2 regions of the Dialister invisus DSM 15470 genome follow, and region 2 is predicted to be linked to the other one. Evidence: riboswitches for the same ligand, from Rfam matches in the RefSeq annotation. Region 2 holds a riboswitch; the other holds the start of a gene.
What was found. A riboswitch is a leader RNA that binds a small molecule or an ion and turns the genes downstream of it on or off. The one in region 2 is predicted to bind cobalamin.
Positions count from the first base shown of each region.

Region 1: another riboswitch for cobalamin. It lies ahead of GCWU000321_RS04815 (methylmalonyl-CoA mutase family protein); the one in region 2 lies ahead of GCWU000321_RS09670 (TonB-dependent receptor plug domain-containing protein).

Region 1 covers NZ_GG698602.1:968,906-975,492, reverse strand. The annotation lists gene mmdA (methylmalonyl-CoA decarboxylase subunit alpha) at 1-456, shown strand, start outside; gene GCWU000321_RS04830 (hypothetical protein) at 499-801, shown strand; gene GCWU000321_RS04825 (biotin/lipoyl-containing protein) at 838-1,248, shown strand; gene GCWU000321_RS04820 (hypothetical protein) at 1,871-2,371, opposite strand; cobalamin riboswitch at 2,583-2,750, shown strand; gene GCWU000321_RS04815 (methylmalonyl-CoA mutase family protein) at 2,997-5,273, shown strand; gene scpA (methylmalonyl-CoA mutase) at 5,275-6,587, shown strand, end outside.
Region 2 covers NZ_GG698602.1:1,687,652-1,694,238, forward strand. The annotation lists gene GCWU000321_RS09640 (hypothetical protein) at 245-406, shown strand; gene GCWU000321_RS08130 (YbjN domain-containing protein) at 988-1,707, shown strand; gene GCWU000321_RS09260 (OmpH/Skp family outer membrane protein) at 1,753-2,157, shown strand; cobalamin riboswitch at 2,293-2,481, shown strand; gene GCWU000321_RS09670 (TonB-dependent receptor plug domain-containing protein) at 2,687-5,665, shown strand; gene GCWU000321_RS08145 (autotransporter outer membrane beta-barrel domain-containing protein) at 5,727-6,587, shown strand, end outside.

The sequences.
Region 1 (6,587 bases), 720 kb from region 2:
CTGAACATTGTCGACGTTCCCGGCTTCCTGCCCGGCAAGCAGCAGGAATATGCGGGTGTAATCCGTCACGGTGCTAAGATGCTGTTCGCATACTGCGAAGCAACTGTACCGAAGATTACCCTGATTCTCCGTAAAGCATACGGCGGTTCTTACATCGCCATGTGCTCCCGTGAACAGGGTGCTGACCAAGTATTTGCATGGCCGACCGCAGAAATCGCCGTTATGGGACCTGCCGGCGCAGCAAATATCATTTTCAAGAAGGATCCGCAGAAAGAACAGCGTACACAGGAGTATGTTGATGAATTTGCAACTCCTTACAAAGCTGCAGAACGCGGCTATGTAGACGCAGTTATTGATCCGAGAAACTCTCGTCCGGTAGTTATCAATGCTCTGAAGATGCTTGCTTCCAAACATGAAGTACATCCGGCTAAGAAACACGGAAACATTCCGCTGTAATATGTATTTACACATTGATAATATTTGAAAGGATGGGTTTGGATGAATAACGATACAGTTATGTATATCGCGGTAGCAGCTGCCGTTCTGGCAGTCATTGCCCTGATCATGATCTGCCAAGTACGTTCATCTCTCAATCAGTCCGCAGCACCGGCGGCAGCGGCTAAAAAAGCGGCGCCGGCGGCAGCTTCGAGAGCCGCTGATAATGGTGCTGTTGTAGCAGCCATTGCAGCAGCAATCGTTGCTATGGGCGGCGGTGAAATCATTTCTATCCGCCCGGCAGCAAGACCTGGCTGGACCACAGGCGCCCGCATTGCAGGTGTTTCCGGAAACCAGCAGTTCTAATTGAAAGTTGAAAGTACAAAATTAGGAGGAAGAACAATGAGAAAATTTACCGTAACAGTTAACGGCCAGGATTACGATGTAGTAGTTAAAGACAGCGGCGCAGCAGCAGCACCCGCAGCAGCAGCACCGGCGGCAGCTCCCGCACCGGCAGCAGCTCCCGCACCGGCGGCAGCTCCGGCTCCGGCACCCGCTCCAGCAGCAGCTCCCGCACCGGCAGCAGCACCCGCCGGCGCAGGTGAAGTCGTAGAAGCTCCGATGCCGGGCAAAGTCCTGCGTATCAATAAACACGTTGGTGACGCAGTAGCGGCAGGCGACGAAGTTCTCGTTCTCGAAGCTATGAAGATGGGCAACCCGATCATGGCTCCCTGCGATGGCAAGATTACCGGTATGCCGGTCAGCGAAGGCCAGAGCGTACAGGGCGGCGACACACTCTTTACAGTTGGCTGATTCTAATTACAAAAAGCAGTGCTTCGGCACTGCTTTTTTGCTGTTTAATTTTGTGAACGGGATAATGGATTTCATTAAAGGCAAAAAGAGATTTTTAGAGATTCCTGGATTGCAGATATCATATTAAAGTGCAGGTACTATTCATCTTTGTAAGGAGGTGGGGAAGAATCTGACTATAATGATGAGCAGTATTTCTGCTTACTTGATGAGTATAGAGAACCCGAAACAGTCGGGCATACAGAATAGGTTGTTTTGCATTATGAGATGCCGGAAGAATTTTTTGATTGTGTTTTAAGGGCTCCGGTCGTAATAGAATTATGCAATAAGTCATCTGCTAAACTGCTGAATATTGATTTGTATCTGCTTATACAGCAGCTGCATGGAGAGGTGGTATTGAGGCGGTTCCGGAGATGCCGGACCGAAACGCGGAGCTGGGGGATCAAATCGTTTTTGCATGTCTGTACAGATACAGGATAGCAGTGCTTAAAGTATGCTGATGAGTAGATGAAAGTATTTCTGAAATATTTTTTGCAATGCCCGGCATTTTCTTTTGGGAGTCCATATGCTGTTTGTCCGCAATAAAAACAGGAGGATGTTTCTCCTGTTTATAAGGGACTGAGGATCAATAAGGCATTTCCTCGGTGGGATTCTGTTCTTCTTTTGCCATGGAGACGAGGACGCGGAGCATGGTAAGGCTTACATCGCTTACATCCGTATTCTTGTCGAAAGCGGCGAGGATGCCGTAACGGAAGAGGAGTTCCTTATCATCTTTGCTGACCTGATGGGCGGCTATGAGGATGTCGTCCCGGCCGATCATGGCAAGTGTCTGAGAGAGCGCGATTAATTTTTGCTTCATCGTAGGACTTTTGGATGTGTAGAAGATGAAATGGACGTCATTGTCGGCAGCATTCTGCGCGGAGCTTTCCGGGGAGAGGAGGGGGCTTACATCTACGTCCCAGCCGTGGTCGGCAAATGTCGTGGCGGCAAGTTTTCTTGCCTCTTTATCGTCATCATCTTCAAGCTCCGGCATGAAAAGCCTCGGACGGCGGCCATCCAGTTCTTCGAAGAGGCTGCTCAGTTTCAATGCTTCTTCAGTTCGTCTTTCTTTTTCAGTGTTTGTCATATTTCCGACCTCCTGTTTCCTCCTATAAGATAGGTAAGATATTTTTAATAGTTTGCAACATTAACATCATTATATAGTAGTAATGAATGAAAAATCAATAAATCAGGGGTAAAGATGTGGATAAATATAAAAATTAATTATATTAAATATGAATGTGGTTGATTGACACTTAGAATGTAATGAATTATACTAAAAATGTAGTTATTTAGACAATTTCACATATCTGACAGGTGCGAAAGCGTAAAAGAGAATCCGGTAGAATCCGGAGCGGTCCCGCCACTGTAAAGGGAGTTTATATCAAGTATGTCACTGGGTAACTGGGAAGGCGATATAAACGAGGAACTTGAGCCAGGAGAACTATCTGTCTAAGAATCACCGTTATACCTGCGAGAGATGGGGAGGGGATTGGGAAATTATTTCCTTGTCCGGCTATCAGTTTCGCGTGATAGTCGTTTTTTTGTGAGTAGATTGTAAGGAGGTGCACATATCGGGGATTTTGAAAGTCCGGCTTGAAAGACGTTATGCCAGGCATTTGAAAGGATGTTCCGTCAGGGACTCTGCCGTCTTGTCTGCAAGCTGTATTTTCCGCGGAATTGTCTAAAATTATTATAAGGAGGATGTTTTCATGGCAGAACAGAATACCCAGGAATCGGTCAAGCAGCTTACTGACAAAGAGTTGGAAGCGATCTTGAGAAAATCAAATGAAAAAGCCGATTTCCCAGAAGTAAAATTTGACGAATTTGAAAAGCCGACCTATGAGGAGTGGGTGGAGGCTTGCAATGCTCTGTTGAAAGGAAAGCCTTTCGATAAGATCATGTTTACCAAGACTTATGAAGGGATTACCTTTGATCCGATTTATACATGGAGAACTGGACCGTCAGCAACTGATAAGATTCTTCCGACAGATGATTATCCGGGCATGGGAGATTTTCTCCGCGGCGCAACGGTAAACGGCTATAAATGCGCTCCCTGGGGTATTGCCCAGGCATGCGATGAAACGCTGCCGAAAGAAAATAATGAACTTCTGAAGCATGAAATCGACAGAGGTTCCACTGTTTATAATGTACGTATTGATACCGCCACTGCCGACGGCATTGATGTCATGGATGCCGAAAAGCCGGGCGATATAGGCGTAAGCATTACCGCGCTGGAAGATATGCATACCCTGCTTGACGGTCTTGATATGGAAAAGATCCCGTTTATGATGTATGCTGGTACTTCCTCTCTCCGTATGCTGGCATTGGTAGCCGCGACATTGAAGGCTAAGGGAAAAGATGTCAGCAAAGTGAAAGGTGTTATCGGAGCAAACCCGATTGCCCAGCTGATCAAGAGAGGAAAGCTGAACCAGCCGCTGGAAGAATTGTATGATGAAATGGTGGAATCTATCCGCTGGACGAGAAAGAATGCGCCGCAGCTCCGCACCATTTTCGTCAGGAGCGATATTTTCTCCAATGGCGGTGCGAATGCCGTACAGGAAGTGGCTTATACTTTTGCTATCGCTGTCGAATATATCCGTGAAATGCAGAAGCGCGGCATCGATATCCATGATATTGCCCAGTCCCTGCAGTTCGCATTTAATACAGGCGCCACTTTCTACATTGAAATTGCCAAGCTCCGTGCTGCCCGCCAGGTATGGTCTAATATCATGAAAGCCTTCGGCGCCGAAGAAAAAGACCGTTCCTGCAAAATCCATGCCCGTCCGGCGATGTTTACCAAGACGATTTTCGATATCGGTGTAAATATGCTTCGTGAAACGACCCAGATTTTCTCTGCAGTTGTCGGCGGTGTTGATTCTTATGAAAATGATCCTTATGACGCAACGGTACGCAAGGGTGATGAATTCTCCCGCCGTATCGCAAGAAACGTACACATTATGCTGCAGGAAGAATTCGGCATGCTTCGTCCGATCGATCCGGCCGGCGGTTCCTGGGGGATTGAAGCACTGACCAAGGAAATGGCTGAAAAAATCTGGGGAGAATTCCAGAAAATCGAATCTCTTGGCGGTATCCTGAAAGCTCTTAAAGAAGAATATCCGCAGCAGCAGATTCTTGAAATCCTGAAACAGCGTTTCAAAGCGCTTGACCTCCGCAAGGACAGCGCTGTCGGGACAAATATGTATCCGAATATGACGGAAGAACTTCTTGATCCGCGTCCGGAAGATGTACCGGCGCTGAAAAAAGAACTGTCTGAAGGCGTTGAGAAATATCGTGCCGATATGGACAAAGATTTCCTGAAGGAAAAGCTGGAAGAACTGAAAGCAGCCGATACCGACATCGTTGAGAAGGCAATTGCCGCATTCTCCGCCGGCGCTACAATTTCTGAAGTACGCACAGCAAGAGCTGCCAAAGCGGATTCCATCGAAGTGAGAAAGATTTATGCGCACCGCTGGACCGAACGTTTTGAAAAACTCCGCTTTGACACACAGGCGTTTAAAAAGGAAACCGGCAAGAATGTGGAAATATTCCTGGCCAATATGGGACCGATTCCGCAGCATAAGGCGAGAGCTGATTTCTCCACCAGTTTCCTGCAGGTAGGCGAATTCAGCGTTCATCTGAATAACGGCTTCCAGGATGATGAAGATAAACCGGGTTCACGCTGGGATAAGTGTGTGGAAGCGCTGAAGGCAGGCTGCGATGATAAAGGAACTCCTTATGACTGTGCCGTTATCTGCTCTACTGACGCTACTTATCCGGAAGATGTGCCGGCGCTGGCGCCGCGTTTAAAGGAAGTTTTGGGGAAAGGTACGCTTTTCCTTGCGGGCGCTGCTCCGAAAGATATGGAAGCGGTATATCGTGAAGCCGGCATAGATGAATTTATCAGCGTGAAAGCAAACTGCTACGATATCCTCCGTATGCTCCAGCAGAAAAAAGGCATGAAGATTACGGAAGAGGAGGTAAAATAAGATGGCAATGAACCCCGATTTTACAAAATTAAACCTTGAAGAACATCCCCATTGTTCTTATGATGAATGGAAAGCGGAACTGGAAAAAACAACGGGCAAAAATTATGATGCTCTCTATGAAAATACAATGGAACGTATTCCTGTAGGTCCGCTCTACGGCAAAGATGTGTATGACCAGTGCAACCACTTGGACTTCATGAGCGGTATCCCTCCGTTCCTCCGCGGACCTTACTCCACGATGTATGTATTCCGCCCGTGGACGGTCCGCCAGTACGCAGGGTTCTCCACTGCTGAAGAATCTAATGCGTTCTACCGCAGAAACCTGGCGGCAGGCCAGAAAGGGCTGTCTATCGCATTTGACCTTCCGACCCACCGCGGCTATGATGCGGATAACCCCCGTGTTATCGGCGACGTCGGCAAAGCAGGCGTATCCGTCTGCTCTATGCTTGATATGAATATCCTTTTCGCAGGCATTCCGCTGGATCAGATGTCCGTATCCATGACGATGAACGGCGCCGTTCTTCCGATTCTGGCATTCTTCATCAGTGCCGGCATTGAACAGGGCGTAGACAAGAAGATTCTGGCAGGCACGATCCAGAATGATATCCTGAAAGAATTCATGGTTCGTAATACTTACATTTATCCGCCTGCCATGTCCATGCGTATCATCGGTGATATTTTCGAATATACCACCAACTATATGCCGAAGTTCAACAGTATCTCCATTTCCGGTTACCATATCCAGGAATGCGGCGCTACCTGTGACCTTGAAATCGGTTATACGCTGGCAGACGGCATGGAATACATCCGCTGCGGCGAAAAAGCGGGACTTGCGGTCGATGCCTTCGCTAAACGTCTGTCCTTCTTCTGGGACCAGGGCAAGAACTATTTCATGGAAGTCGCAAAGATGAGAGCGGCCCGCGTTCTCTGGGCAAAGATTCTGAAACAGTTTGGCGCGAAGAATCCGAAATCCATGGCACTTCGTACCCATTCCCAGACATCCGGCTGGTCGCTGACGGAACAGGATCCTTTCAATAATATCGCCCGTACTTGTATGGAAGCCATGTCTGCGGCTCTGGGTCATACCCAGTCTCTCCATACCAACGCGCTTGACGAAGCTATCGCGCTGCCGACCGACTTCTCCGCACGTCTGGCACGTAATACACAGCTTTATATCCAGGATGAAACGAAAGCCTGCAAGATTATTGATCCGTGGGGCGGTTCCTACTATGTAGAATACCTGACAAATGAAATCATTCGCCGTGCCTGGGCGCATATCCAGGAAGTCGAAGCTTTGGGCGGCATGGCAAAAGC
Region 2 (6,587 bases):
GCTTTCGAAAGGGGAATAGAAGAAAGCTTTGCTATGAGAACTGAATAAGAAGAAACGAAAGGACCGCCTTTCCGGGTATGGGAAGGCAGTCCTTTTCCGTTTATCTTTTTCTTCATCACGGTAATAGATCCTTCGCTTGCGTTCAGGATGACGTCTTTCGTCTCTCGTCATTATGACGCTTAACGTTTTCTGTCATTATGACGACTTCCGTACCCCGTCATTAGAACGGAGGCAAGAATGCTGTGTGAGAAAGCAGGTAAACGGCAACATGACATTAAGTGAAGAATCTATTATTCTGATGACGCCTTACCGGCTTCCTCATCACGGCAATAGATCCTTTACCGACGCTGCGGATGACGTCTTACCGTCCGCCGTCATTCTGAGCAGGGGTAAGAATATCTTGTGAGAAAGATGGGAAGCAGCAATATGACACTGAGCGAAGAATCTATTTACTTTTATGACGTCTTACCGGCTTCAGTGTGATGGTAATGGATTCTTGGCTGGCCTTCCGGATGACGTTTTGACATGAGTGACACTTTACCGGTAGGCAAAAAGCGGTCGGAATCCCGGCAGGGATTTATCGTCCCTTGGCATCCAAGATGAAAGAAAGTTTAAAAATAATGAAAATAAAATTACCATAAGAAGAAAAGAAAAAGTAAAAATTATTTGCAAATAGTATATGCCTTATGATAATATAATAATATCTGAACAACCTTTGTTCAGAACAATTTCAGAGAGAAGACAAAGTCGAAAGGCTTTTGTGGAGAATCCGGTGAAAATCCGGAACTGTTTTACAGCCGTGAAGGGTGAGAAACCCCAGTCGGATGCCGCTTGTTTTCAATTTTCTAATGACCTGCAGGATAGGGGGCAGTAGATACTTGTACATTCGGTAACTGTCTGGCTTGTCCCGCAGATTTTTATTTATCCCAAATGCCGGCAGGATAGTAAATAATCAGCAAATGTATTTAAAAATCGGAGAGATCATTCATGATCAAACTAAAGGATGAGATTAAACGGGTGGAAGCGGTAAAAGGCAATGTTGTTCCTGTCAGCAAACAGTTATATCTGAATTTACTGAAAGAAATCAAATTATTGCGTTTTAAAGCCCATATGGCAAATGACTGGAATCTTCCTTTGAAAGAAAAAGAAAAAGTGTACAGGGATATCACAGAATTATTGTTTGAGTTCTGGCGTGACCAGAGAAATGGAGCGTACAAAATGGCGGAGAATAAGAATACGGTAAAAGCGGAAACAGCAGTGCCGGAAGTAAAGGTGGGGATTGAAAAGGTAGCTTTGTTTAAGAAGCATCTGGAAGATGCGAAAATCAGCGGGTTCGGTATTCAGGATTTTAAGGATGACGTGCATTCCCAGGCTTTCCGCAGTAACCTTCCTGTAGCCGGACAGAACCTTCCTTTCATGATTTTGTTTGACGACAGTGTTTACACGATCATCCAGGTACAGGTGGCGGCAGCGATTGTAACAAAAGAGAAAAAGGCGACCGTTTGTGAAGAGCTGAATGCGTTGAATGACCAGTACCGTATGCTGAAATACAGTGTGGATGAAGCCGGCAACGTGCTGCTGACCTGCTGTATCCCTGCGGGGCTTGATCATTTTGATGCGCCGCTCGTTGTGGCGATCCTGAACCAGATCCAGGGGCATTTAAATGCGGTGTATCCGACAATTATGGAAAAGCTCTGGAAGAAATAAAGAGTGAAAGAGACGTGTATTTTATTTTGGAAAAGAGGTTTACATATGAAAAAGATTCTTATTTCTATGATTATGGCAGCTGCTTCTCTTGGAATGATGGCGCAGGCTGACGCAGCGTCCGGTTATGTCAATGTGGAGGATGTCCTGTCTTCCACGCCGGCTTTTATGCAGGCAGGGAAGACTGTGGTTTCTGAACAGCAGAAATTACAGAATCAGTTCAATGAACAATCTAAAAATATGTCAGATAAGGATAAACAGGCACTCGGACAGAAACTGAACCAGCAGCTGGCACAAAAGGAAAATGAAGTCATGGCTCCCATCCAGGCAAAATTCCGGGCGGCTGTGGAGAAAGCGGCTAAAGATAAAGGCGTAGATATGGTCATCAATGCAAGAGACGTTATTTATGGCGGTATCGATCTGACAGATGCTGTAAAAGCAAATATGAAATAATGACAGAACGATAAAAGAGTATCCGGCGGGATTGCTTCCCCGGGATACTCTTTTTGCATTTTTTAAGAATCAATAACATTGGATGGGGGTTAAATAAATCCACAAAAAGTTACAAAATAAAATTGAATATGTAAAAATTCTATGATAGAATTCAATTAGCTGATAATTAAAAAAACAAGATAACGGAATCTAATAACGGGGAATCCGGTGAAAAGCCGGAGCTGTCTCGCAACTGTAAGGGAAGTCGGCCTGCTGTGGTCCTTTCACAGAGGGGCAGGCAGACAATGAACCGAGCCAGGGTGCCGTTTGATTTCATCATCAAAAGACTCGCGAGGCATGAGCCGGATGGGAGATGGGAAAAATTTTTCTCATTTCAGTTTGGTTGTGCCTTTTTGTTATGAGTAAATACGGTGGCAATGAATGGAGATGAATCACAATGGAAACAAGCTGATGAAGAACCCTGTAGGGACGGGAGTATGGCTGCCTTTAGGGATGAAAGGGCAGCTGATATTTAGTACGAGAGGAGCTTATGATGAAGAGAGAGAAGAATCTGCATTTTTTGAGGATGGCGGTTATGATTGCCATCGGGGTGCCGGCTGCCTGTATGACTGTCCGGGCGGCGGAGATACCGGCTGCGCCGGCAGAAGATGATATGGCTTTCCGGATGGCGGGGGTCACCGTCGAGGCGAAGCGCCCTGACTGGGAATCCAAACTGTCACCCGGTACCGTTACGGTCATCCGTCCGGAAGAATTTAAAGGGGAGCAAAAAGATCTCGCGGACTTTCTGAAAATGGTTCCCGGCGTCCATGTGCGCGAAGTGAACGGCAAGGGGCAGTATACGGTCGTCACCGTGCGCGGCTCCACGGCGGCCCAGGTCGGGGTATTCGTGGACGGTATCCTGACCAATCTGGGGGGAGATGCAGCCGTGGATATTTCCACCATTCCGGTGAAGAATGTGGAGCGTATCGAAGTATACCGCGGGTATATTCCTGCCCGTTTCGGGGGAACCTTCATCGGGGGCGTTGTGAATATCGTGACCAAGAGACCGGCAAAGGCGGATATCTCGGCGGAAATCGGGAAATCATCCTTCGGGGGCAAAAGTGCCTCGCTCGAAGTGATGTCGCCGCTGGGGAACGGAAGCCTCATGGTGGGGCTTAATCATGAAACGGCCAAAGGCGACTTCCCTTATAAAAATTACGTCATGAATTCCAAAGAATCCAAGAAAGAAGCAAAGTATGAGATGCTAAGTTATGAAACAGAATTAGGCTGGTATGAAAAAAGTGGGGACAAGAAGACATGGCTTATGCTTACATTAAGGAATTACTCTACTCATCTTTCCGATGAAACGAGAAATAAATATAAGGCGGGGAATGTTGAGGACTGGATGGCGTTTGCCAGCAGCGGCGCCTTGGCAGAGGAAATCTACCAACATGATATGGACCAGGCAAGGAAGAACATGGATCGGACCTGGAAAGACGAGTACGCGGAGCTGGTTTCGCAGGAAGAGGCAACAAATTATTTTCTGAAACATGACAAAACGTTTAAACGAAATTATAAATTTTGGTTGAAGCAGATCAAAAAAGCCGGCGGGGATGAGGAAAAAATAGCGCAGATCAAAGCTTGTATGAAACAAGATGTAATTAATGAACTCAAATATTCATGGAATAATAAGGATTCATATTTTTATGAGCCGGAAAATGCTGATGTGAAAGCGGCCGTGGACGGTGCGGTTCTTGAGAATAACAAGGAGTTTTTGGACAAGGCGGATCGGCTTGCCAAGTATAATGCGCAATGGTTGTCGCAGGGGAAGTATGTCGACCCGGAACAGTCTGAGGAGTATACAAAAATCGTGGAAAGGCACAAATATGTAAAAAAGAGGGTGGAAAAACTCAAATCTATGTCGGAAAACCGGCACCGGAGATGGAATGACCGGAAGAATACGAGCGCCATCGTGAAATGGCAGAATGACGAGTGGATGGTGAAGGGCAGCTGGAACCGCATCAAGCGCCATCTGCCGGACAGCCTGTGGGCAGGATACAGCAATACCACACTGAACGCGTGTCTCGGCTACACGGTGGATTGGATAGATGACGCCTTTTATGCGGAAGGGAAGCGGCAGCGCCTTTACACGAACGAACTGATGGTGGAGAACCGCCATCATAACGGCCGCCTGGAATGGGGCTGGACGGCGGATTTCCAGAAACAGAAGAAATACTATGACGTGGAACATATGTATCACTTAAATGAGAACCAGGTCTATTGGGAAGACGTCCCTTTCCGCAAATGGAGCCGGTTTATTTCCCGCAAGTATAATTTCCTCCTCGACGGCACCTACCAGCTGGGAAACAGACAGCTCCTCGAATTCCAGACCAATTACTCCCATGAGCGGATGCACGTGAACGGATCCCTGATGGATAAAGTGCTCGGCGATTCCGATTATTCCACGCTTCTGGGCGCCATACGGAACCGGTATGACCAGAATATATGGAATATCCAGATCCAGGACACCATCACGCTGGACAAAAAAGGCACCTGGTTCCTGACCCCCGCCTGGCGGTATAACCGGTCAGTCATCGTGGGCTACAGCGAGGGGAAACGCTTCGCCGATACGGCATGGCGGTGGTTCCACTGGATCACGCCGCGGGACAGACAGCAGGACGGGAAAGGCACCTGGCAGCTGGCGCTCAAAAAACAGGTGAATGACAATCTTACCTTGCGCATGACAGGGGGAACCTATTTCCGCCTCCTCAATATGTATGAAATTGCCGGGGACGGGGCAGGCATCCTGCCGGTTCCCGCCAACAAGAGGGGGACCGCTTCCAAGTTCCCCCAGCCGGAGTACGGGACCCAGTTCGATTTCAGTACGCTGTGGAACGGGAAATTCCTCCATTCCGACGCCTATGCTACGCTGACCTACTTCTGGCGCCATGCGAACCGGATGCTCTACCTGTACCGGGCAGGACCCGACTGGGCATCCTACTTCAATGACCAAAAAGGGCATATACACGGATTTGAACTGCAGACAGGGCTGAAGTGGGGCCATTTCAGCCTGGATCTGGAAGGCGCCTATACGAAAATCAAGGCGTTCCGGCGGCAGAATAAAGAGTGGGCGCTGGGGGATGCGGTGTACCGGGAAGTATATCCGACCTTCCAGCCGGAATGGGAAGGGAATCTGCGGTTCTCCTGGTTCCCGAATCCCCGGTTTACCCTGTTTGGCGAGTGGCACTATACCTCAAGTTACTATACGATCAATGAGTATAGATACAATAAACTGGGGGACGAAACGGATGACGGGGTCGCGTATCCCTCGCTGAGCGTCATCAATGCGGGCGTCAAGGTGAAGCCGGGCAAGGCATGGCAGATCGCCTTCGGCTGCAACGATATCTTCAACCGGGCGCCGAAGCAGAAAGGATGGGTCTGCCTCGGCACGAACTCTTACGGGTACCTGAATGTGGAGTATCCCATCCAGGGACGGACGTGGTACGGCACGGTCCGCTATGAGTTCTGATATCGGTCCGTTTTACAGATCCGGACATCCGGATTTGTGTATATTATAAAAGGAGGTATCTATGCGTACCAAAGGTAAATCCAAAACGGCTGCCATGATGGCGGCGGCAGTGCTTTGCGGAGGCGTGGCGGCAGAGGCGGCCAATCTGGTGGTGACAGCGCCGTCCAACTATGCCCAAAGCGTGATGGGGGTGGTCCGGGGCTCCCGTGTGAAAACTGACATCTGGGGCATCGGGAAAGATCTGCGGACGGATCTGAACGGGGATCCCGGCCTGTTCCATCTCCATGTGAACGGGGACAGCAAGATATTCCTGCGCCAGTATACGTACAGCCAGACGAATCTGAGATCCAATGAACTTCTGGATGCGGAAAACAACCAGTGGTCAGCCCCGGAAAGCACGGGAACAATTTCCACGACGGTGAATACCCACGCCGCGGCGTCCTGGGGGAATTACCTTATCGTCACCGGCTATGACCTGGGGAATGTGAGCGTCTGCGATATTTCAGGAAGCGCGATTGCACTGCTTCAAAGCGGGACACACAGTTTATTAAATGAAATAAACGGGATTCTGATTGAAGAGAATAACCCCGCGTACGGCGCATCCGCAAAGGCCCACGGGGAAGGCCTGCTGGTGAAAGGGGACAATCTGTATGCCCTTGCCAGCATCAATAAGGAAGGGGGATACCAGAATTATGATGAAGGCTGGCTCATCCGCTACCGGATCGGGCAGGACGGTTCGCTGGAGCGCAAGGACTACACGAGGGTAGGCAAGAATACCGATGAAGCGCGGCTCAATCTGTACAATGACCATATCCTGGTCTCCGCCATCGGCGGGTATCAGAATTACGGCTTCGGCAACGGGGACACCTGCATTACGGCAGCCACTCTGTCGGATGATGGCGGGCTGAGCACGGGGAATACG